4 regions of the Streptomyces zaehneri genome follow, and region 3 is predicted to be linked to each of the others. Evidence: riboswitches for the same ligand, from Rfam matches in the RefSeq annotation. Region 3 holds a riboswitch; each other region holds the start of a gene.
What was found. A riboswitch is a leader RNA that binds a small molecule or an ion and turns the genes downstream of it on or off. The one in region 3 is predicted to bind cyclic di-AMP.
Positions count from the first base shown of each region.

Region 1: linked by a shared signal. The riboswitch ahead of QQM72_RS24620 (M23 family metallopeptidase) and the one ahead of QQM72_RS05965 (M23 family metallopeptidase) in region 3 are both predicted to bind cyclic di-AMP.
Region 2: linked by a shared signal. The riboswitch ahead of QQM72_RS35450 (transglycosylase family protein) and the one ahead of QQM72_RS05965 (M23 family metallopeptidase) in region 3 are both predicted to bind cyclic di-AMP.
Region 4: linked by a shared signal. The riboswitch ahead of QQM72_RS32760 (M23 family metallopeptidase) and the one ahead of QQM72_RS05965 (M23 family metallopeptidase) in region 3 are both predicted to bind cyclic di-AMP.

Region 1 is NZ_JASTTJ010000015.1:184,667-190,186, forward strand. Features, by position in the region: gene QQM72_RS24595 (NUDIX domain-containing protein) at 1-2, shown strand, start outside; gene QQM72_RS24600 (GTP cyclohydrolase II) at 1-630, opposite strand, end outside; gene QQM72_RS24605 (MarR family winged helix-turn-helix transcriptional regulator) at 860-1,384, opposite strand; gene QQM72_RS24610 (dihydrofolate reductase family protein) at 1,453-2,580, shown strand; tRNA gene QQM72_RS24615 (tRNA-Met) at 2,652-2,725, shown strand; cyclic di-AMP (ydaO/yuaA leader) riboswitch at 3,049-3,215, shown strand; gene QQM72_RS24620 (M23 family metallopeptidase) at 3,225-4,247, shown strand; gene QQM72_RS24625 (aldo/keto reductase) at 4,496-5,440, shown strand; gene QQM72_RS24630 (PrsW family glutamic-type intramembrane protease) at 5,511-5,520, opposite strand, start outside.
Region 2 is NZ_JASTTJ010000029.1:96,111-101,630, forward strand. Features, by position in the region: gene eno (phosphopyruvate hydratase) at 1-846, opposite strand, end outside; gene QQM72_RS35450 (transglycosylase family protein) at 1,275-1,991, opposite strand; cyclic di-AMP (ydaO/yuaA leader) riboswitch at 1,995-2,181, opposite strand; gene QQM72_RS35455 (transglycosylase family protein) at 2,387-3,412, opposite strand; gene QQM72_RS35460 (cytochrome P450 family protein) at 3,617-4,912, opposite strand; gene QQM72_RS35465 (nucleoside triphosphate pyrophosphohydrolase) at 5,026-5,520, opposite strand, start outside.
Region 3 is NZ_JASTTJ010000003.1:72,503-78,022, reverse strand. Features, by position in the region: gene QQM72_RS05970 (rhamnogalacturonan lyase family protein) at 1-787, opposite strand, end outside; gene QQM72_RS05965 (M23 family metallopeptidase) at 1,028-2,005, opposite strand; cyclic di-AMP (ydaO/yuaA leader) riboswitch at 2,010-2,169, opposite strand; gene QQM72_RS05960 (alpha-galactosidase) at 2,474-4,549, opposite strand; gene QQM72_RS05955 (tyrosine-protein phosphatase) at 4,773-5,520, shown strand, end outside.
Region 4 is NZ_JASTTJ010000025.1:28,097-33,616, forward strand. Features, by position in the region: gene QQM72_RS32750 (HPr family phosphocarrier protein) at 1-20, shown strand, start outside; gene QQM72_RS32755 (GntR family transcriptional regulator) at 247-942, opposite strand; gene QQM72_RS32760 (M23 family metallopeptidase) at 1,131-1,874, opposite strand; cyclic di-AMP (ydaO/yuaA leader) riboswitch at 1,890-2,055, opposite strand; gene QQM72_RS32765 (M16 family metallopeptidase) at 2,258-3,646, opposite strand; gene QQM72_RS32770 (M16 family metallopeptidase) at 3,643-4,992, opposite strand; gene QQM72_RS32775 (DNA gyrase/topoisomerase IV subunit A) at 5,262-5,520, shown strand, end outside.

The DNA.
Region 1 (5,520 bases), on a different contig from region 3:
GAGCCCGGTGAGGTCGGCCAGCGGCAGCGTGTGCTGGGTCTGGAGGACCTTCGCGCGCAGGTATCGGACGTTGTGCGGGGTCGTGAAGACGCCGGTCGGGACCCGGTCCTGCACCTCGATGCCCAGGGCGCGCAACTGGCCCGCCTTGTCGGGGTTGTTGGACAGCAGGTCCAGGCTCGTGATGCCCAGGGCGCGCAGCATCTGGGCGGCCGCCGTGTAGTCCCGGTCGTCCTCGGGCAGGCCGAGCGCGGCGTTCGCCTCGTAGGTGTCCAGGCCCTGGTCCTGGAGGGCGTAGGCGTCGAGCTTGTTGTAGAGGCCGATGCCGCGGCCCTCCTGCCGCAGGTAGAGCAGGACGCCGCCGGTCCCGGCTATGCGCTCGACCGCCTCGCGCAGTTGCGGCCCGCAGTCGCAGCGGGCGGAGCCGAAGACATCACCGGTCAGGCACTCGGAGTGCAGCCGGACCAGGGGGGTGGCGCCGGGCGCCGGCTCGCCGAGGACGACGGCGACGTGCTCCTGGCCGTCGACGAGGCCGTGGAAGGTGACCAGTTCGGCGTCGACGGAGTAGCCGTCGGGGAAGCGCAGCGGTACCCGGACGCGGGCGCGCGGGGTGGCGGCGGGGGTGTCGGGCATGCGGTCTCCCGGGTCCGGAGGACGGTGGCAAGGCGGCGCTGGGCCGTCTTGTGCTTCAGATTTGAAGCAGATCCAACGAGTCGAGACCCTACCTCATGCTTTAAATTTGAAGCAACTGGTTTGTGGCGCCCCTCACGAGGCCGCGGCCGGGCGGTCGCGGTCGGGCGGTCGCGGTTGCAGGGCCGTGGTCACGGGGCCGTGGTCACAGGGCCGCGATCGCGGTCCGCGGTCACGGGGTTCCGGAGCAGGGTGACGAGCGGCGGCGCCACGGGAGGTCCTCCGGTGCCGTCTCGCCGCCGTCCTTCTCCTGGAACCCGCGTGCGACCTGCGTGAAGATCTCCTCCAGCTGCCCCACCTGCTCGGCGGTGAGCCGGTCGAACAGGGCCGTGCGGACCGTCTCGACATGGCCGGGCGCCACGTCCTCCAGCACCGCCATGCCCTCGTCGGTCAGGACGGCGACGCTGCCGCGCTTGTCCCACTGGCAGTCCTCGCGCCGCAGCAGCCCGTCCTTCTCCAGCCGGGAGACCGCGTAGGTCAGCCGGCTGCGGGTGATCTTCAGCCGCTCCGCGAGGTCGGTCATCCGCAGCCGCCGTTCCGGGATGTCGGAGAGGTTGGCGAGGATGGAGTAGTACAGGTGGGGCATGCCGGCCTCCTGCTGGAGCTGCCGGTCGATCGCGTCCTCGAGGAGGAGGTAGCCGGCAACGTACGCGCGCCAGGCGCGTTGCTCCTCGGGGGTGAGCCAGCGAGTCGTCATGCTCCCAGTGTAAGTTTGTTTCAAACTTGAACCAAGCCCTGCCCGTCATCCCAGGGAGAGCCGCGCCGATGCCGTACCCGTACGTCCTGCTGTCCGCCGCCGTCTCCCTCGACGGCTATCTGGACGACACCACGCCCGAGCGCCTGCTCCTCTCCAGCCGCGCCGACTTCGACCGCGTCGACGAGGTGCGGGCCTCCGTCGACGCCATCCTCATCGGCGCCGGCACGATCCGCGCCGACAACCCCCGGCTCCTCGTGAACTCCCCCGAGCGCCGTGCCGCCCGGGTGGCCGCCGGACTGCCGCCGTACCCCCTCAAGGTCACCGTCAGCGGCTCCGGCGACCTCGACCCGGCGGCGAACTTCTGGCACACGGGCGGCGAGAAGGTCGTGTACACGACGGAGAAGGGCGCCGAGCGGGTCCACGCGCTGGGCATCGCCGCGGACGCCGTCCCGCTCGGCCCCGAGCTGGACTGGCGCCGCCTCCTCGAACACCTCCACGACGTGCGCGGCGTACGGCGCCTCATGGTCGAGGGCGGCGGAACGATCCACACCCAGCTGCTCCGGCAGGGCCTCGCCGACGAACTCCAGCTCGTCCTCGCCCCGCTCTTCGTGGGCGACCCGGCCGCGCCCCGCCTGTTCGGGCCGGGCGGCTACCAGGGCGGACGCCTGCGCCTGGTGGAGACCCGGCGCATCGAGGACGTCGTCCTGAACCGCTACGAGCCCACCGCCCCCGGCGCCGGACCGCTGCCCGCCGCGGCCGACCGGCACTGGCTGGCCCTCGCCTGCGCCCTCGCCGCCGACTGCCCGCCGTCGAAGACCGCCTTCAGCGTCGGCGCGGTGATCGTGGCCGCCGACGGCACGGAGCTGGCGCGCGGCCACTCCCGCGAGGCCGGCGACCCGGTCGTGCACGCCGAGGAGGCCGCCCTCGCGAAGCTCGACCCGGCCGACCCCCGGCTGCCCACCGCCACCGTCTACAGCAGTCTCGAACCGTGCGCCCGCCGCTCCTCCCGCCCGGCCCCCTGCGCCCGCCTGATCCTCGACGCGGGGGTGCGCAGGGTGGTCACGGCCTGGCGCGAGCCGGACACCTTCGTCACGGAGGCGGACGGAACCGGCCTGCTGACGGCCCAGGGCGTCGACGTCCTCGTGCTCCCGGAGTACGAGGAGCGGGCGAAGGAGCCGAACCGCCACCTCCTCTGAGGCCGCTGGGGCCCCGTGGATCAAGCGATGTGCTTTCTGTCCCTCTGATGCCGTACAGTTGTGTTCATCGCCGCGGGGTGGAGCAGCTCGGTAGCTCGCTGGGCTCATAACCCAGAGGTCGCAGGTTCAAATCCTGTCCCCGCTACTGATGAACCGAAGGCCGGAATCCGAAAGGGTTCCGGCCTTCGGTGTTTTCGTCGACGGCTTCGACCGTTTCCCTCACTCTTGGTGACCGGTCGACCGCCCTGCGCATAACGACTGAGTCACCATCAAGAATCCCATGACTGATGAAGCGTTTCCGGGGCATGTCGAGGCGTGGTCAACTCGCCCGTTTTTCACCGCTGGTAGCCCAAAAGTCCAGGCCGGAAATGTTGTTGATCAAGAGGAACGGCTTGGAAACCCACCCCCGGGTCTATTAACGTTCGATAACGCAGCGCGGTCGTCCCAGCCGGCACCAGAGTCGGCTCCGTGCGGCACGTGCCGAATCCCGCAAGGGAACCGGGGAACCACCACCATGGGGTGAATCACGCGGAAGCCGTCGTGAACTCGCAGAGTCCACGACACGTATACGCGCGTAGGAGACCTTCCCGCTCCGAACCCGTCAGCTAACCCGGTAGGCGACGGAAGGAAAGGAGTGCGCCCGCGTGGCGTCCAACCCGCCTGCCCCCGAGGCCCCTTACGCGCCCAGCCAGCGGTCCACCGAGACCTTCGGCTACGGCGGCTACCGCACCGACGAGGGACCTTGGGAGGAGTGGAACCCCACCGCGGAGTCCACTCGCCCGGTACGCGGCAAGCACCGCGTCGCCAAGCAGCGCGGCGGCGGATTCGCCCGCAGCTCCACCGTTCTCGGCGTCGGCGTCATAGCCGCCGTCAGCGCGGGTGGCATGGCCAGCGCCAACACCGGCAAGGCCCCGGTCTCCATCTCGATGCCGGACCTGCCCAACGTGGGCTCGCTCATCTCCGACGACGAGCCCGCCCCGGAAGCCGCGCCGGCCCTCGCCAGCTTCGGCTCCGAAGCCGCCGTGGACACCGAGGAGAGCGCCGCCGACGCCGGCGAGGCGCTGCGCAGCCGGATCATGGCGCAGGCCGAGTCGCAGCAGTCCCAGGTCGAGGTCAAGGCCCTCGCCGCAGCGGCCAAGGCCGAGTCCGACGCCGCCGCCAAGGCCGAGAAGGAGGCGGAGGCCAAGGCCGCCGCCGCGAAGAAGAAGGCCGCCGAGGAGGCAGCCGCGAAGGCCGAGGCCGCGCGCCTGGCCGAGCTGGCCAAGCAGTACACGCTGCCGACCTCCTCGTACACCATCACCTCGACCTTCGGTCAGGCCGGTTCGCTCTGGTCCTCCGGCTACCACACGGGTCTCGACTTCGCCGCGCCGACGGGCACGCTCATCAAGGCCGTCCACAGCGGCACCATCACCGAGGCCGGCTGGGCCGGTTCCTACGGCTACCGCACCATCCTGACCCTGGACGACGGCACCGAGCTGTGGTTCTGCCACCAGTCGTCGATCAGTGTCAGTGTCGGCCAGAAGGTCGCCACCGGTGATGTGATCGGCCGGGTGGGCGCGACCGGGAACGTCACCGGGGCCCACCTCCACCTCGAGGTCCACCCGGGCGGCAGCGCCGAAGGCATCGACCCGGCGGCCTGGCTGCGCGACAAGGGCCTCAACCCCTGAGTCGTCCCTCCGGGGACCCCGAGCCGTCCCGCCAGGACCCCTGAGCCGTTCCCTCGGACCTCCGGGTGCCTGAGCGGGTTCGTCCGGTCACCCCTGATCCACCCGCCAGCCTTGACGCCCTCCGCGTCGGGGCTGCCGGTCTTTGCCGGTCACAGGTACCGGCCACAGGGCCGGTCATACGTGCTGTTCACATGTTCTTCGCGTCACGCCCGGAATGGGCGGGCCGGTGCCGCCCGTTGACACGAAGCATGACTTCACTTCGCAAGCTCGGCTCCTCCGACCTCGAGGTCTTCCCGCTCTCCCTCGGCGGCAACGTCTTCGGCTGGACCGCCGACGAGACGGCCTCCTTCGCCGTACTCGACGCCTACGCGGCCGCGGGCGGCAACTTCATCGACACCGCCGACTCCTACACGGCGTGGATCGAGGGCAACAGCGGTGGTGAGTCCGAGACCATCATCGGCAGGTGGGTGCAGGCCCGGGGCAACCGCGACGACGTCGTGATCGCCACCAAGGTGAGTCAGCACCCCGAGTTCCCCGGCCTGTCCGCCGACAACATCAAGGCCGCCGCCGACGCTTCGCTCCGCCGTCTGGGCACCGACCACATCGACCTCTACTACACGCACTTCGACAAGCCCGAGGTGCCCGTCGAGGAGATCGTAGGCGCGCTCGACGAGCTGGTGCGGGCGGGCAAGGTACGGCACATCGCCGCCTCCAACATCACGCCCGAGCGCCTCCAGGAGTCCCTGGAGTTCTCCGACCGTGAGGGCCTGGCCCGGTACGTCGCCCTCCAGCCCCACTACAACCTGGTCTCCCGCGACACCTACGAGGGCGGACTCCAGGACCTCGCCGCCCGCTTCGGCATCGCCGCCGTCCCGTACTTCGCCCTGGCCGCCGGCTTCCTCACCGGCAAGTACCGGCCCGGTACGACCGTGCAGAGCGCCCGCGCGGCCGGCGCCGCCAAGCACCTCGACACGGAGCGGGGCCGCAACGTCCTCACCGCCCTGGACGAGATCGCCCAGGCCCACGGCACCGAGATCCCCACGGTCGCCCTTGCGTGGCTCGCCGCGCAGCCCACGGTGGCCGCGCCGATCGCCTCCGCGCGGACGGTCGAGCAGCTGCCGGCGCTGCTGGGGGTGGCGCAGCTGGAACTGACGGCGCAGGAGATCACCCGGCTGACCGGCGCCTCGGCCTGATGACCTGACGCGGGCCTCGACCCTGCCTGCGCCGGGCCTCGACCCTGCCTGCGCCGGGCCTCGGCCCGGCCTACCGGTGC
Region 2 (5,520 bases), on a different contig from region 3:
CACGAGCGGGTACGCGGAGACGAGCTCCTCGTAGTACTCGGTCATCTCGGCGGCCGAGCGGGACTTGCCCTCGAACTCGTACTTGCCGTCCTTGTAGAACTCGGACGCGGCGACGTCGAGCGCGAGCGCGATCTGCTCGCCGGGGACGTAACCGGCCTGCTTGATGGCCTCGATGATGAGGTCGAGCGCGGCGCGGTTGGACTCCAGGTTCGGGGCGAAGCCGCCCTCGTCGCCGAGGCCGGTGGACAGGCCCTTGGTCTTCAGCACCTTCTTGAGGGTGTGGTAGACCTCGGCACCCCAGCGCAGGGCCTCGGAGAAGGACTCCGCGCCGATCGGGGCGATCATGAACTCCTGGATGTCCACGTTGGAGTCGGCGTGCGAGCCGCCGTTCAGGATGTTCATCATCGGCACCGGCAGCAGGTGCGCGTTGGGGCCGCCCAGGTAGCGGAACAGCGGCAGGTCGCTGGCCTCGGAGGCGGCGTGCGCGACGGCGAGCGAGACGCCGAGGATGGCGTTGGCGCCGAGCGAGCCCTTGTTGTCGGTGGCGTCCAGGTCGAACATGGCCTGGTCGATCAGGCGCTGCTCGGTGGCGTCGTAGCCGACGAGCTCCGGGCCGATCTGCTCGATGACGGCGAGGACGGCCTTCTCGACACCCTTGCCGAGGTAGCGGTTGGGGTCACCGTCGCGGAGCTCGATGGCCTCGAAGGCACCGGTGGAGGCGCCGGACGGAACGGCGGCACGACCCGTGCTGCCGTCGTCGAGGCCGACCTCGACCTCGACCGTGGGGTTGCCTCGGGAGTCCAGGATTTCCCGGGCTACGACGACGTCGATGGACGGCACGAGCATCTCCTTCTTGGGATGTGACGCTGGTTGTGCGGGGCCCGGGGGCCTTGATGAGCCCTTGCTGAGCCTTGCGACTAGAGCCTAACCGCCCCGGGACCGTCGGCAGCCGACCGACCGTCCCGTGGACAGACAGACGGTACCTATTGTTTCCGCCCGGAACAAAGGGAGTGGCCGAGAAAAGCCGACAGGAGGTGACGAACGGGCAAAGAGAAACCCCGCTCCGGTGCGTACGGGGGAACACGCACCGGAGCGGGGGGCCCGTGGGGACGGGGGGTGACCCTCACGAGGTCTTCAGTGTGCCGACCTCGCATATGAGGGCGCTGTGGCTTCTCTGGGGGCCAGGTGTCACTTCACGTGAGGTGACACCCCCAGGCGCCGCGACACCCCAGATGCGGTGTCACTTCAGGCGCCGTGACGCCTCGGGCGCGGTGTCACTTCAGGTGCAGCTGCTGGCCCGGGTAGATCAGGTCGGCCTCGACGACGATGTCCTTGTTCAGCTCGAACAGCTTCGCCCAGCCGCCCTTGACCTTGTGCTTCTCGGCGATGGAGCTGAGGGTGTCGCCCTTGACGACCTTGTACTCGCCGTCGCCCTTCTTGACCTTCTTGCCGGTCGGGGTGGTGACCGTCTTGGAGGCGGCCGGGCGGTCGGTCGAGCGGGAGGCGCTCTGCTCCTCGGTCGAGCGGCTGCTGGTGCTGCCGCTGTTCGACGAGCCGGCGGAGCCGGAGGAGCTGGACGAGCCGGAGCTCGAGGAGCCGGCGCTCGAGCCGTTGTAGGCGGCGCCGGACAGGCCGGTGCCGCAGACCGGCCAGGCACCCTTGCCCTGGCCCGCGAGGACCTTCTCGCCGATGGCTATCTGCTGGGACTTGGAGGCCTGGTCGGCGGTGGAGGCGTAGGCGGTGCCGCCGTACGCGGCCCAGGTGGACGCCGAGAACTGCAGACCGCCGTAGTAGCCGTTGCCGGTGTTGATGGACCAGTTGCCGCCGGCCTCGCACTGGGCGACCGCGTCCCACTCGGAGGCGGTGGCGGCGGAGGCGTTGCCGGCCGCCATCAGCGGGGCGGCGATGGCGACGCCGGTGACGCCGGCGAGCGTGGCGACGCGGGTCGCCTTGGAGGGACGGCGGTGCTTGCCCTTGGCGGAAAACAGCATGGTGGATCCCCTCACCGACGCCTGCGAGGTGAGCTGTCGGGTTCGGGCCGTGTGAGTTGCCCGGCCACTTCCTCGCCCGTCGGAGCGCTGCTCCGTGGGAGGTGTGGCTTCACCCCGAGCCGTTCCGGTCAACCGACCGGCGCGGCACTTACCTTGGGTCCCCCGCTCCTGCCTACGGCGCTTGACGCGACGACTGTTCCCGGGTCGTCGCTGGCAGGATTCGGCGTTGCGACGGCCGGGGCCCGGGTTGCCGAGCGGCCTCGACCGTAGACACGCGATCGGCGGAATTTCAAAGACGATCAGGGCTTCTGAGACTCATCCCACACTTTCACCAAACCGGACATTCGGCGCGAAGCGTGACGCGAACTGCCACTGTTTTTCTTGGGCTTTGCGCCCTATTCCACCCCTGTGTCGAGGGTCTGACCGGCGGCGATGTTGCTCGGGTCGACACCGATGAGGTCCCGGTTCTCGGCATAGAGGGCGCGCCATCCGCCGTCGAGGCCAAGGGAGTCGGCGATGGACGCGAGGGAGTCGCCCTCCTGGACGACATAGGTCGCCGCGGCGTGCCGGCCGGCGGAGGCGGTGGTGGTGCCGTCCAGGCCGTCGTCGGTCGCGCTCTTGGTCGTGGCCTCGTCGGCGGTGGCGCCGCGGTGCTTGCCCGAGCCGAGGGAGCCGGTGTCGACGAGGCTCCAAGAACCTTCGTCCTGGACGTATTTGTCCGAGTCGTCCGCGCCCGGGGTCGCCGTGGACGAGTCGTCGCCCGTCGAGCCGTCGCTCCGGCCGCCGGAACCACCGGAGGTACCGGAGTCACCCGTGGCGGCGGAGGAAGGGGACGAAGGGGAGGAAGCGGATGCCGAAGGCGAACTGGATGAATCAGCGGACGAGTCGGACGATCCGGTCGAGGAGTTCTCGTCGGCCGTGGAGCCCGAGGCGCCCGAGGATCCGGACAATCCCCTGGACAGGTCGGACAATCCGGAAGAACCAGACGAGTCTGACGAGTCGGAAGAATCGTCCGCCACGCCGGTGTCCACGTTCAGCGCGCCGTTCTCCTGGGTGAGCCCGGAGGTCAGCCCGCAGGTGCCCCACGCGCCGATCCCCTCGGCCGCGAGCACCTTCTGCGCGACGGCGATCTGCTGGCTGCGGCTGGCCAGGTCGGGGCTGGTGGCGTAGTCGAGGCCGCCGTGCGCCTCCCAGTCCTTCTGGGTGAGGCTCAGGCCGCCGTACTCGCCGCCGCCCTCGTCGGCGCTCCACGAGCCGCCGGTCTCGCACTGCGCCACCTTGTCCCACACCGTGCCGTCCGCCGCACTCGCGCCGGAGGCGGCGAGCAGCGGGATGGCGATGGCGGAGCCCGTCACTCCGGCCGCGACAAGGAGGGCCGGGGCCTGGCGGGGGCGACGGTGACGACCGTTCCCGGAGAGCATGCGAGGGGCCTTTCTCTGGACAGCACTGACCGGCGCGGCAGGTGGAACCGATGCGTCGCGCTGACGAGAGAACGTATCGGCAGACGATCACTTGTCACAAGTTAATGCCGCGCAGATCACGTGAAGATCACAGACTTGAGTGTTGGTCACCTTTGCTCCGCCGAACGGTCACACTCCGGCTGACATCCGGTCAGATGCGGATCCTCATGAACCGGAATGCACCGGAGTGAACTCGACCGGCAAAGTCCGCAGTCCGCGCATGATGAGCCCGCCGCGCCACCTCAACTCGGCCGGATCCGCGGCCAGTCGGAGATCGGGCAGCCGGGTGAGCAGGGTGGCCAGCGCGGTCTGGCCCTCCAGCCGGGCCAGCGGCGCTCCCAGGCAGTAGTGGATGCCGTGGCCGTAGCCGAGGTGCTGGTTGTCACGGCGGGACAGGTCGAGGGTGTCGGGGTCCGAGAAACGCGCCGGGTCACGGTCGGCGGCCGCCAGCACCACGAGCACGGGGTCGCCCGGCGCGATGTCCTGCCCGCCGATGCGCAGCGGCTCGGTCGCGAACCGCCAGGTGGCGAGTTCCACGGGGCCGTCGTAGCGCAGGAGTTCCTCGACGCCCGTTTCGAGGAGGCCGTGCTCGCCGTCGTCCTCGGTGAGCGACCGCTGGAGGCGTGCGCGCTGCTCGGGGTGGGTGAGGAGGGCGTAGGTGCCGTTGCCGATGAGATTGACGGTCGTCTCGAAGCCGGCGAACAGCAGGATGAAGGCCATGGCGGCGGCCTCGTTCTCGGTGAGGTGCTCACCGTGGTCCGAGGCGCGGATGAGACCCGAGATGAGGTCCTCGCCGGGAGCCGGGTCGGCGGGAAGCTCCGCGCGCTTGCGGTGGATCAGCTCCAGCAGATATCCGCGCATCTTCTTCACCGACCGCGCGACACCGCCCCGCGGGCCCCCGCCGTGCCGGATCATCATCCCCGCCCAGTCGCGGAAGTCGTCCTGGTCCTCACGGGGGACGCCCAGGAGGTCGCAGATCGCGTAGATGGGGAGAGGGAAGGCGAAGTCGTGGATGAGGTCGGCCTTCCCCTCGGCGGCGAACCGGTCGATGAGCTGATCCGTCAGCTCCTGGACCCGGGGCGCGAACTCGGCGACCCGACGCGGGGTGAAGGCCTTGCTGACGAGCCGTCGCAGCCGGGTGTGGTCCGGCGGGTCGATGTTGAGCAGATGCGTCATCAGCTCGGCCTTGCGCTCACCGGGGATGCCGGTCTTGCCCTTGGCGTGCGCCGGTTCGTCGTGGTGCGCCGGGTTCTTGGAGAGCCGCTGGTCGGCGAGGGCCTGTTTCGCGTCGGCATACCGGGTGATCAGCCAGGCCTCGACCCCGCTGGGAAGAACGGTGCGGTGCACGGGCGCGTGCTCGCGCAGCCAGGCGTAGGCGGGGTAGGGGTCGGTCGCGAACTCCCAGGTGAAGAGTTCGGGAGCGGTGCGGTCCGGGTTGTCGGTGTCGGGCTGCTCGGTCACTCCCCGACCGTAGCGGTGTCCTCGCCGCGCTCCGCGAGGGCCTTCCGCGCGGCGGGCTAACACCATGTGGGCGGCTTCGCGGTATCGGAGGGCGGCATCAGCGGCGTCGCCTCCTAGCCATCGGCCCCCTCGACACCCCGGATCGCGTCCCGGTACGCCCGCGCCGCCGCGCGCAGGGCCGCCTCCGGGTCGACGCCCTCCGACTCGGCTCGTGCCGCCAGGGCCAGCAGTTCGTAGCCGATGCCCTCGGCCGTCGGCAGCGGTACCTCCAGCCGTGCCGTGCGGGCCCGGGACACCAGCTTCGCCGCGAGGGCGAGACCGGGCTGGTGAAGGGGGACGCCGTCGGTCACCGACTCCCGCCGCTTCTCCGCCGCCTTCGTGCGCAGCCAGTGCTCCTTCACTTCCTCGGGGGTGGTGGCCGTGGCGTCGCCGAAGACATGGGGGTGGCGGTGGATGAGCTTGGCGACGATCGTGCCCGCGACGTCGTCGACGGAGAACGGGGACTCCTCGTCCTCCTCGGCGATGCGGGCGTGGAAGACGACCTGGAGCAGGACGTCGCCCAGTTCCTCGCGGAGTTCGTCGTGGTCGCCGTCCTCGATCGCCTCGAC
Region 3 (5,520 bases):
GCGAGGCGGCGGTGACCTGTGCGCCGTCGGCGAAGGTGGTCCCGGCGGCGGTGTGCGCCAGCACCTCGGCGCGGCCGTCGGCGTCGAGGTCGTAGACGGTGACGTTGTCGTCGTTGCGATAGCCGCCGATCGCGGTGGACCCGCTGATCGCGGCGGGCGCCGGGTCGTTGGCGCCGTTCCCGCCGACCTGGGTGTACGAGCCGGGTCCGAGGTCGACCCGCCACAGGCGCTCGCCGGTGAGCGTGTAGGCCTCCAGCAGATCGGGCCTGTCGCGGGTCCCGGACAGCCGGCTGACGACCAGCTCGTAGCGCCCGTCGCCGTCGAGGTCACCCGGCCAGGCATGCTGCACGGTGTAGCCGTCGGCACCGGCCAGCGGGATCTCGGCGTAGCCGTCGGTGAAGCGCAGAGCCGCCGCACTCGGCTTCTGCACCCGCCCGTCGACGACGGCGCGGACGGTGTACGTGCCCGCCCCCGGACTGTCGTCCTGATAGGTCGTCGACTTGCGCAGCGGCTCCCGGTTGAGCCGGCGTCCGTTCTTGTAGACGTTGAAGGCGATGGCGTTCGCGTGCCGCGCGTACTCGGTGCCGAGCAGCCGCCAGCTGAGGAAGGTCCCCTCGCCGGACGGGGTGGCGACCAGGCCGCGGTCGAGGTTCTCGACGATCCGGCGCGGGACCCCGGTGGCGTGCCCGGCGGGCGCGGAGACGAGTCCGGCCAGCAGGGTGACGGCGGTGACGGCGGCCGCGGCCGCGGCGCCCTTGATGAAGATGCGTCGGTCGACGCCGGACACAGGACCTCCGAAGAGCGATAGAAAGCGCTTGCTCGCTGACGGGGATCACTGTGTCCCCACTCTGTCCCGCCTGTCGACGGGGCAAGAAGGGCTGCCACAAGAACGCAACAGAACGATCATGAACGCGCAAAGTCCGACACCGGCCCTCCCCTCCCCCGGACACACCGAAGGCCGGACCCGGGGATCGGGGTCCGGCCTTCGGCCGCGTGTCAGGCGGGAGGTCGTCGCGGTCGGCGGGGGTCAGCCGACGGAGACGCCGTGCGCGCGGAGGTAGGCGATCGGGTCGACGTCCGAGCCGTAGTCCGGCGTGGTGCGGATCTCGAAGTGCAGGTGCGGGCCGGTCACGTTGCCGGTGGCGCCGGAGAGGCCGAGCTGCTGGCCCGCGGTCACGGTCTGGCCGGCCGAGACGGAGAGCTGGGACAGGTGGGCGTACTGGGCGTAGTAGCCGTCGGCGAGCCTGATGACGACCTGGTTGCCGTACGCGCCGCCCCAGCCCGCGGAGACGACGGTGCCCGCGCCCACGGCCTTGAGGGAGGTGCCGGTCGGGACGACGAAGTCGGTGCCGGTGTGGTAGCCGCTGGACCACATGCTGCCGGCCGTGTGGTAGGCGGTGCCGACGACGGCGCCCGCCACCGGCAGCGTGTAACCGCCGGAGGTACCGGTGCCGCTGTCGGCGGCCTGGGTGACCGCCTTCGAGGAGGACGAACCGGATGAAGAAGACGAAGACGACGAGGACGAGGACGAGGACGACGAGGACGACGACTTGGTCCCGGACGCCTTCGGCTTCGAAGCGGAGGACGAGGAGGAACCGGACGACGAACCGGTGCTCGCGGCCTTCTTGCCGATCGAGAGCTTCAGGCCGGGGTGGATCAGCGACGGGTCGCCGCCGACGGCCTGACGGTTGTCCTGGTACAGCTTCTGCCAGCCGCCGCTGACGTTCTGCTCGTCGGCGATCTTCGACAGATAGTCGCCGGACCGCACGGTGTAGGACTTGGCCGTCGTGGCGGTGGCCGACTTCCGCGCCACCGGCACGGACTGCACGGCCTTTTCCGGAACGGCCTGGGAGGCCGACTGCGCGACGGACTGCGCGGGGGCCGCGTGCGCGCCGGCGGCACCTATGAGCGGAAGGGCGAGCGCGGCGCCGCCCGTTCCGGCGACGGCTATGGAACGAGTGAAGCGCTGGGTCTTCGGACGGCGGTGCTTACCCTTCGCGGGCATGGCGAATTCCTCTCCGGCGCCTGCGAGGTCAGCTGTCGGGTGCGGACTGGAGATGCCCGGCCGCGCCGAGGCGCGGCTTTACCCCAAAGCCTGTTCCGGAGACCGGAACAGGCGGTTGTACCTGTGGGTCCCCCGCTCCTGCCAGATACGGGTGGGTGTGCGGACTCCGGGCGGTGGCAGGATTCGGCGTCCGTCCGGATTGGTGTGGAACGTAAGCGACCGGGACGCACAGGGACAAGCAGCGGTTGCGCCGCTCACGCCTTTCTCTTGATCCGCTGTGAGAATTCCCGGTCACACTCCGTGAGACAAGGGGGCCATCCACCGCCAAGCACCCTGGAAAGGCATGCGAATTACGTGAACATGACGGGCGACATACGGTCACGGATATGACGCTGCTCACGTGACAGCTCTCCAGGTTCCTTAATTCCAGAGCTAGTTGGAATTAAGGAACCAATTCGGACAGAAACCTCAGATGCGACGCAGCCGGATAACCGTCGCATCAAGGTCGCCCCGCAGTCCGGTGCGCAGCCCGTGATGGAGCAGCACCGCTCCCCGGTGGACTTCGCCCGTTTCGCGGCATTCGTACGATGCCGCCGGGTCGAGTCCGCGCAGCCGCAGCGCCGGAACGGGCTCGCCGAACCGCTGCGCCTGGAGCCAGGCGAGGACGACACTCTCGTCACCGCGCACGTACTGGACCGCGCTCAGGCCGCCCGCCGGGGGCCGCAGCCGGTACAGGTCGCCCTGTTGCACGAGCGGCCGGATCTCCTTGTAGAGGTCCACCCATCGGCGCGCCTCGGTGAGCTCCTCCTCGCTCCACCGCGAGAGGTCCCCGCCGACGCCGAGCACGCCGGCCATGGCGCTGACGAAGCGGAAGCGCAACGAGCTGACCCGGCCGTTGAGCTGGGCGTTGGGACTGTCGGTGACCCATGCCGCCATGACCCGAGCGGGGTGGATCTGGCTGAAGCCGTGCTGGATGTCGAGCCGGTCGAGCGGATCGGTGTTGTCGGAGGTCCACACCTGGTCGGTGCGGCTCATGATCCCGAGGTCGATGCGCCCGCCGCCGCCGGAGCAGGACTCGAAGGCGACCTGGGGGTGGGCCTCCCGCAGCCGGTCCAGGAGCGCGTACAGGGCCCGTACGTGGTCGACCCAGAGGCGCTGCGGGTAGGGGTCGTCCGGCCAGCCGGCGTCGGTGAAGCAGCGGTTGAAGTCCCACTTCACATAGTCGACGGGCGCGCTGGACAGGAGCGCGTGGAGCTGCTCCCAGAGGTACTCCTGGACGTCCTCGCGCGCGAGGTTCAGCACGAGCTGATTGCGGAACTCCGTCCGCTTTCGTCCGGATTGGAACTGCACCCAGTCGGGATGCGCCCGGTACAGCTCGCTGTCCGGGTTGACCATCTCGGGCTCGACCCAGATGCCGAACTGCATGCCGAGGCCGTGCACCTGGTCGGCGAGGGGCTTCAGCCCGTTCGGGAAGCGGTCGGGGTTGGGCCGCCAGTCGCCGAGCCCGGCGTGGTCGCCGGTGCGCGCACCGAACCAGCCGTCGTCGACGACGAAGAGTTCCACGCCGATCGCGGCGGCCCGCCGGGCGAGGGTGCCCTGCTGCTCCTCGGAGATGTCGAAGTAGGTGGCCTCCCAGGAGTTGAACAGCACCGGCCGGTCCTGTTCGGCGTCCGGGACGACGTGCGCGCGCTGGTAGGCGTGCCAGGTGCGGCTCGCCCCGCCGAAGCCGGCGTCGCTCCACAGGCCGGCGAAGACCGGTGTGGTGAAGGACTCCCCCGCGGCCAGCCGCAGCAGCCCCGAGTCGTCGTACCCGACGCCCCCGGTGATCTGCACGCGCGCGTCCGGGAGTTGGGCGACGGCGATCCGCCAGGTGCCCGACCAGCCGAGCGCACAGCCGTAGACCTCGCCGCGCTCCTCGGTCGCGTCGGTGTCCAGGGCGACCCAGGGCAGGTGCTGGTGCCCGGTGTGGCCGCGGCGGCTGCCGATGACCTGCTCGCCGTAGGTGAGCGGAGACCGGGTGAGCCGGGACTCGGCGGCCCAGCGGCCGTGCAGCTGCGACAGCCGCCAGTCGTCGCGCTCGGGCAGGGTCCAGGTGGCGGAGTCGGCGCGCAGCAGCTCCAGCGGCCCCTCGCCGTCGTTGCGCAGGGTCGTCCAGCGCTCGACGACATCGCCGCGCATCCGGTAGTGCAGGGTGACGGCGAGCCCCCCGTCCCGGAACCGCAGCCGCAGCCCGTCGTCGTCGGCCTCGAAGTCCTCGTAGGACCACTCGGTGCCGCGCCGCTCGTCGGTGCGCACCGACAGGGCCGGCCGGACGAAGCGGGGGCCGCCCTCGACCGGGTACTCCTCCCGGCCGTCGAGCGGGGACTCGAAGGACGCCCCCCGCTCCGACGCCGGGAGGGCGGCGAGCGCCTCGGCGTCCGCGAGCGCGATGCCCGGACCCCAGTGCAGGTGGACCAGCTCGTCGGCCCCGGTCAGGTGGAGGGCATAGCTGCTCGTCGGCCCCGAAAGGAGCCAGGTACGGCCATTGTCGGCGATCTCGGGCATCAAACCCCCACTAATTCGAACAGGTGCGATCAAGCGCCAACATCATCGAATGCCGTCGGCCTGCCGGGCAACTTTCCGTGGACAACTCTTCACCTGGGCGGACGAGCGGAGTGCCGCCCTGTGGACAACCCGTTGCCCGGGGAACCCATGTCGTATCGTCGGGGAAGCGTCCCGTCGGCCACCACGAGCCGCGCCGACGGAGACCGACAGGGAGGAAGCCCCCGTGACGCAGCAGATCCCGTCGACCGAGCCCGAGCTGGCCGGTGTGCGCAACTTCCGGGACGTGGGCGGTCTGCCGACCGTCGACGGCCGGCGGGTGCGGCACGGCGTGCTGTTCCGCAGCGGCCACCTCGCGCACGCGACCGACGAGGACGCCGCGTTCCTCTCCGGCCTGGGCCTGCACACGATCTTCGACTTCCGCAACGCCGCGGACCAGAAGCTGGAGGGCCCGGACGTCGAGCTCCCGGGCGTGCGCAACGTGAACCTGCCCCTGTCGGACCCGGCGGACGGCTCCGAGTTCTGGAAGATGGTCCGCGACGGCGAGATCGAACAGCTGCGCGGGATCCTCGGCGACGGCAAGGCCGCCGGCCGGATGATCGCCTCCTACCGCTCGATCATCAAGGAGCGGACGGCCGAGCACGCGCGGGTGCTGCACTCGCTCGCCGAGGACAGCGTCCCGGCCCTGATGCACTGCGCGGCGGGCAAGGACCGCGCGGGCCTGTCCATCGCGGTGACGCTGCTCGCCCTGGGCGTGGAGCGCGAGGCCGTCCTCGCCGACTACCTGGAGTCCAACGCCAAGCACCGCCGCTACCGGGTGCGCCGCAGCGCCACCTCCGCCGCGGCCTACTCCCCCGAGGTCATGGAGCTGCTCAGCCCCCTCTTCGACGCGCGTGCGGAGTACCTCGCGGCGGCCCTGGAGACCATCGAGGAGACGTGGGGCGGCGTCGACACCTATCTGGAGGAAGGCCTGG
Region 4 (5,520 bases), on a different contig from region 3:
AGCTCCCCGAGACCGTCTGAGCGCGTGGCCCCCTTTGCGCCTGAGCCGCCACCGCACTCGCGGATGCGGTCGTGCGTCATCGGGGGTGCTCAATTGACGGTGATGGCGTTCGTCACTTCAAAGGTGTCGTCCCGCTAAACCACGAAGGGCTCGTCCGAATTATCGGGCGAGCCCTTCGCATTTCCCGCTACGGGCAGCAGAAATAATCCCCCGCGAATTATCCCCTCTTTGTATACGGCCCTCGTGTTAATGCCGCAGACCCGTCATGTTTACGGGAGGTTGCGAAGTCCTCACACGGTCGGCGCGCTCGGGCCCGCCGGAAAAGCGCAGCCGGTGCGCGCCCGTCGCGCGCTCGGTGTGCAGCGCCGTGATCGCCCGCGCACGCTCGCCGTCGCCGCGCGCCACCGCGTCCACGATCGCGCCGTGCTCCGCCCAGGACTCCACGGGGTTGGCCGGGGCCTCCACCGCGTACATCCAGGCGATCTTGTGGCGCAGCTGGGTGAGCATCGACGTCAGGGCATGGCTCCCGGAGGACTGGGCGAGCGTCTCGTGGAACCAGCCCCCCAGGGAGCGCAGGTCCTCGCTGTTGCCCCGCCTGGCCCGCTCCTGGCCCAGCCGGACGAGGCCGCGCAGCACCTTCAGATGGGCCTCGGTGCGGCGCTGGGCGGCCCGGGAGGCGCCGAGCGGCTCCAGGAGCATGCGCATCTCCAACAGGTCCGCGGCCTCCTGCTCGGTCGGCTCCGCGACGCACGCGCCCGCGTGCCGCCGCGTGACGACGAAGCCCTCGGCCTCCAGCGTGCGCAGCGCCTCCCGGACGGGCACGCGGGAAACGCCGTAGCGGCGAGCGAGGAGTTCCTCGGTGAGGCGGCTGCCGCGCTCGTAGACACCCGCGACGATGTCGTCCCGAATGGCCGTGCACACCGAGTGCGCCGGAATACGCATGACGGACCTCCGCCTTAATCCCCGTGAAACGTCGACGATTGACGTGTGTTCCGTGACTCTATTGCAATGGGCGGGGATTTCCGATGGCGGGCCGGAATCCAGGGATATTTTTTGGACAGCGGGGCCTCGAAAACGGCGAAAGCCCCGGCCGGGAGGGCCGGGGCAAGACGATCTGTCGCCGTGGGTCGTCAGACGTTCACGCCGTGGTTGCGGAGGTAGGCGACCGGGTCGATGTCCGAGCCGTACTCCGCGGTGGTGCGGGCCTCGAAGTGCAGATGCGCGCCGGTGACGTTGCCGGTGGCGCCGGACAGGGCGATCCGCTGGCCCGGGGTGACCTGCTGGCCCACCGACACCTCGATGGACGACAGGTGACCGTACTGGGTGTACGTCCCGTCGTTCATCTTGATGACGATCTGGTTGCCGTACGACCCGCCCCAGCCGGCCTCGACGACGGTGCCCAGGCCGACCGCGTGCACGGTGGTGCCGCTGGCCGCGTGGAAGTCGATGCCGGTGTGGCTGCCGGAGGACCACAGGGAGCTGCTGGCCTGGTAGCTGGTCGACACGTAGGAGCCGGTGATCGGCGAGACGAAGGTGTTGAGGCGCTTGCGCTCGGCCTCGCGGGCCGCACGCACGCGTGCCTCGCGCTCCTCCACGGCCTTCTTGGCGGCGGCCTGCCGGGCGGCCTCCTCGAAGGCCGCGTGCTTCTGCACGGCGACCTGGTCGTCGACCTGCTCCGCGACGGCCTCGGACGCGGTGACGACGGGGATCAGGCCGGTCTGCTCGGGGCTGGGCTCGGCGGCGAGGGCCGGGGTGGCGGCGACGGTGGCCATCACGCCGGTGGTGGTGAGCGCCGCGACGCCCGCCGCGCGAGCGGTGGTCCGCTGCATCCGGCCGGGACGACGGTGCTTGCCGGGCGCGCAGGTGAACGCCATGAAGTCGGGTGTGTCCTTTCCTTCCTTCTCGCCTACCGGGTTAGCTGACGGGTTCGGAGCAGGAAGGTCTCCTACGGACCCCCTCGCGATCACGCGCGGGCGTCCGATTCACCCCAGGGACTGCACATGGGTCCCCGGCTCCCCTGGCTCGCGCCGTACGGGGACTCGGCGATGACTGTCCGGTGCCGCGGCTGCGGCGCACTGCCTGACGAACAGCCCGCATGACGCTAAGCGGCGCGGGTTTCAATCCTCAAACGGATCCCGGTTTTTGTAGCGCATCCCACAGGGCAGACGGGCAACCTCCGCATCAATTCGGACATAGGGAAGCCCTGGTGACGCTTTCGCCGACCAGGGCCCCCACAAGCGCGTGCCGTTGCCGGGACCTACTCCGCGGACACGACCTTCACCTCGCCGATGCCGAGGGCCTCGACCGGCTCCTTGATCTGGGCCGCGTCACCGACCAGCACGGTCACCAGTCGGTCCACCGGGAAGGCGTTCACGGCCGCCGCGGTGGCCTCCACGGTGCCGGTCGCGGCGAGCTGCTGGTACAGCGTGGCCTGGAAGTCGTCCGGCAGGTGCTGCTCGACCTGGTCCGCCAGCGTGCCGGCGACGGCCGCGGCGGTCTCGAACTTCAGCGGCGCCACACCGACCAGGTTCTGCACGGCGACGTCACGCTCGGCGTCGGTCAGCCCCTCGGCGGCGAGGGTACGCAGCACCTTCCACAGGTCGTCCAGGGCGGGGCCGGTGTTCGGGGTGTCGACGGAGCCGCTGATGGCGAGCATCGCGGCCCCCGTGCCGTCGGGGGCGGACCGCAGGACCTGTCCGAACGCGCGGACCCCGTAGGTGTAGCCCTTCTCCTCGCGCAGGACACGGTCCAGCCGGGAGGTGAGGGTGCCACCGAGGCAGTACGTGCCGAGCACCTGCGCGGGCCACACACGGTCGTGCCGGTCGGCGCCGATCCGGCCGATCAGCAACTGCGTCTGGACGGCGCCCGGACGGTCCACGATGACGACCCGGCCGGCGTCGTCGGCGGTCACCGGCGGCACGGGCCGCGCCTGGGCCGAGGAGCCCTTCCAGGCGCCCAGGGTGTCGCCGAGAAGCGCCTCCAGGCCGACACCGGTGAGGTCGCCGACGACCACGGCGGTGGCCGTGGCGGGACGGACGTGCCTCTCGTAGAAGGCGCGTACGGCGGCGGAGTCGATCTTCTCGACCGTCTCCGCGGTGCCCTGGCGCGGCCGCGACATCCGCGCGGTGGCCGGGAACAGCTCCTTGGAGAGCTCCTTGGCGGCGCGCCGGGAGGGGTTGGCCAGCTCGTGCGGGATCTCGTCCAGGCGGTTGCGGACGAGGCGCTCGACCTCGCTGTCGGCGAACGCGGGGGCCCTGAGGGCGTCGGCGAGCAGACCGACGCCCTTGGCCAGGCGCGAGGCCGGCACTTCGAGGCTCAGCCGGACACCGGGGTGATCGGCGTGCGCGTCCAGAGTGGCGCCGCAGCGCTCCAGTTCGGCGGCGAACTCCTCGGCGGAGTGCTTGTCGGTGCCCTCTGAGAAGGCCCGCGCCATGATCGTGGCGACGCCGTCGAGGCCGGCCGGTTCGGCGTCCAGGGGTGCGTCGAGGAGGATCTCGACGGCGACGACCTGCTGGCCGGGACGGTGGCAGTGCAGCACGGTCAGGCCGTTGGCCAGCGCGGTGCGCTCGGGCGCCGGGAACGCCCACGGCCTGGCCTCGCCCGCCCGGGGCTGGGGGTGGAAGTCCATCGTGGCGAGCTCGGTCACCGGGCCGCCTCCTCGTTCTCGTCCTGGTCGGCGGGGGCTTCGGCGGCGGTCGGCTCGTAGACGAGCACCGCTCGGTTGTCGGGGCGCAGGCGGGCCTTGGCGATCTCCTGCACCTCGTCCGGCGTCACGTCCAGCACACGCTGGACGGCGTTGAGGGCGAGCTGCGGGTCGCCGAACAGGACGGCGAACCGGCACAGTTCGTCGGCGCGGCCGGCGACCGTGCCGAGCCGGTCGAGCCACTCGCGCTCCAACTGCGCCTGTGCACGCTCCATTTCCTCGGCCGTGGGGCCCTCCTCGGCGAACCGGGCGAGCTCCTCGTCGATGGCGGCCTCGATGACGGGCACCTCCACGTCACCGGACGTCTTCACGTCCAGCCAGCCCAGGGAGGGCGCTCCGGCGAGCCGCAGCAGGCCGAAGCCGGCCGCGACGGCCGTACGGTCGCGGCGCACCAGCCGGTTGTAGAGGCGGGAGGACTCGCCGCCGCCGAGGACGGTGAGCGCCAGGTCGACGGCGTCGCACGCGCGCGTGCCGTCCTCGGGCAGGCGGTAGGCGGCCATCAGCGCGCGGGCCGGCACCTCCTCCTCGACGATCTCGCGCAGCTGCTCGCCGATGACGTCGGGCAGCCCGCCGTCACGGGGGGCGGGCTTGCCGTCGTGGCCGGGGATGGAGCCGAAGTACTTCTCGACCCAGGCGAGGGTCTGCTCCGGGTCGATGTCACCGACCACGGAGAGGACCGCGTTGTTGGGCGCGTAGTACGTGCGGAAGAACGCGCGCGCGTCCTCCAGGGTCGCCGCGTCCAGGTCGGCCATCGAGCCGATCGGCGTGTGGTGGTACGGGTGGCCTTCCGGGTAGGCGAGAGCGGTCAGCTTCTCGAAGGCCGTGCCGTAGGGGACGTTGTCGTAGCGCTGGCGGCGCTCGTTCTTGACGACGTCGCGCTGGTTCTCCATCGACTCGTCGTCCAGCGCGGTGAGCAGCGAGCCCATGCGGTCGGCCTCCAGCCAGAGGGCGAGCTCCAGCTGGTGGGTGGGCATGGTCTCGAAGTAGTTCGTGCGCTCGAAGCTGGTGGTGCCGTTGAGCGAGCCGCCGGCCCCCTGGACCAGCTCGAAGTGCCCGTTGCCCTTGACCTGGCCGGAACCCTGGAACATCAGGTGCTCGAAAAGGTGAGCAAGACCCGTACGCCCCTTGACTTCGTGGCGTGAACCGACGTCGTACCAGAGGCACACCGCCGCGACGGGGGTCAGGTGGTCCTCCGAGAGCACCACGCGCAGGCCGTTGGCCAGACGGTGCTCGGTCGCTGTCAGGCCCCCGGAGCCTGCCTGGGCTGTGGCCGTGTGACCCATGGGCATGTACGTCCCTTCCGATCGCGGACGCGGTCGTCGAAACCGCGGTTTTCCTGCCGGTCCTGCCACTGTATGCAAGCGTGCGGACGGTCCGCGAAGTTCCCGGACGACATACGCCGAGAGCGAGATCGCGTAGCCTGCGGGCAGCCGTGGAGGAGATGCCTCTGCGTTCGGGCCGGACGGCCGACGCCGGGTCCCGCCCGCGCTGTCAGTGCCACGGTCCACAATGGTCCGCGTCAGATCCCGTATCACGCCCCAGCAAGGAGCCGGCAGCGATGGCCCGCCGCAGCACGAAGACCCCGCCGCCCGACGAGTCGTTCGAGGAGCGGATCCTCGACATCGACGTCGTCGACGAGATGCAGGGCTCCTTCCTCGAGTACGCGTACTCGGTCATCTACTCCCGCGCCCTGCCGGACGCCCGTGACGGCCTCAAGCCGGTGCACCGCCGCATCGTCTACCAGATGAACGAGATGGGCCTGCGCCCGGAGCGCGGCTATGTGAAGTGCGCCCGGGTCGTCGGCGAGGTCATGGGCA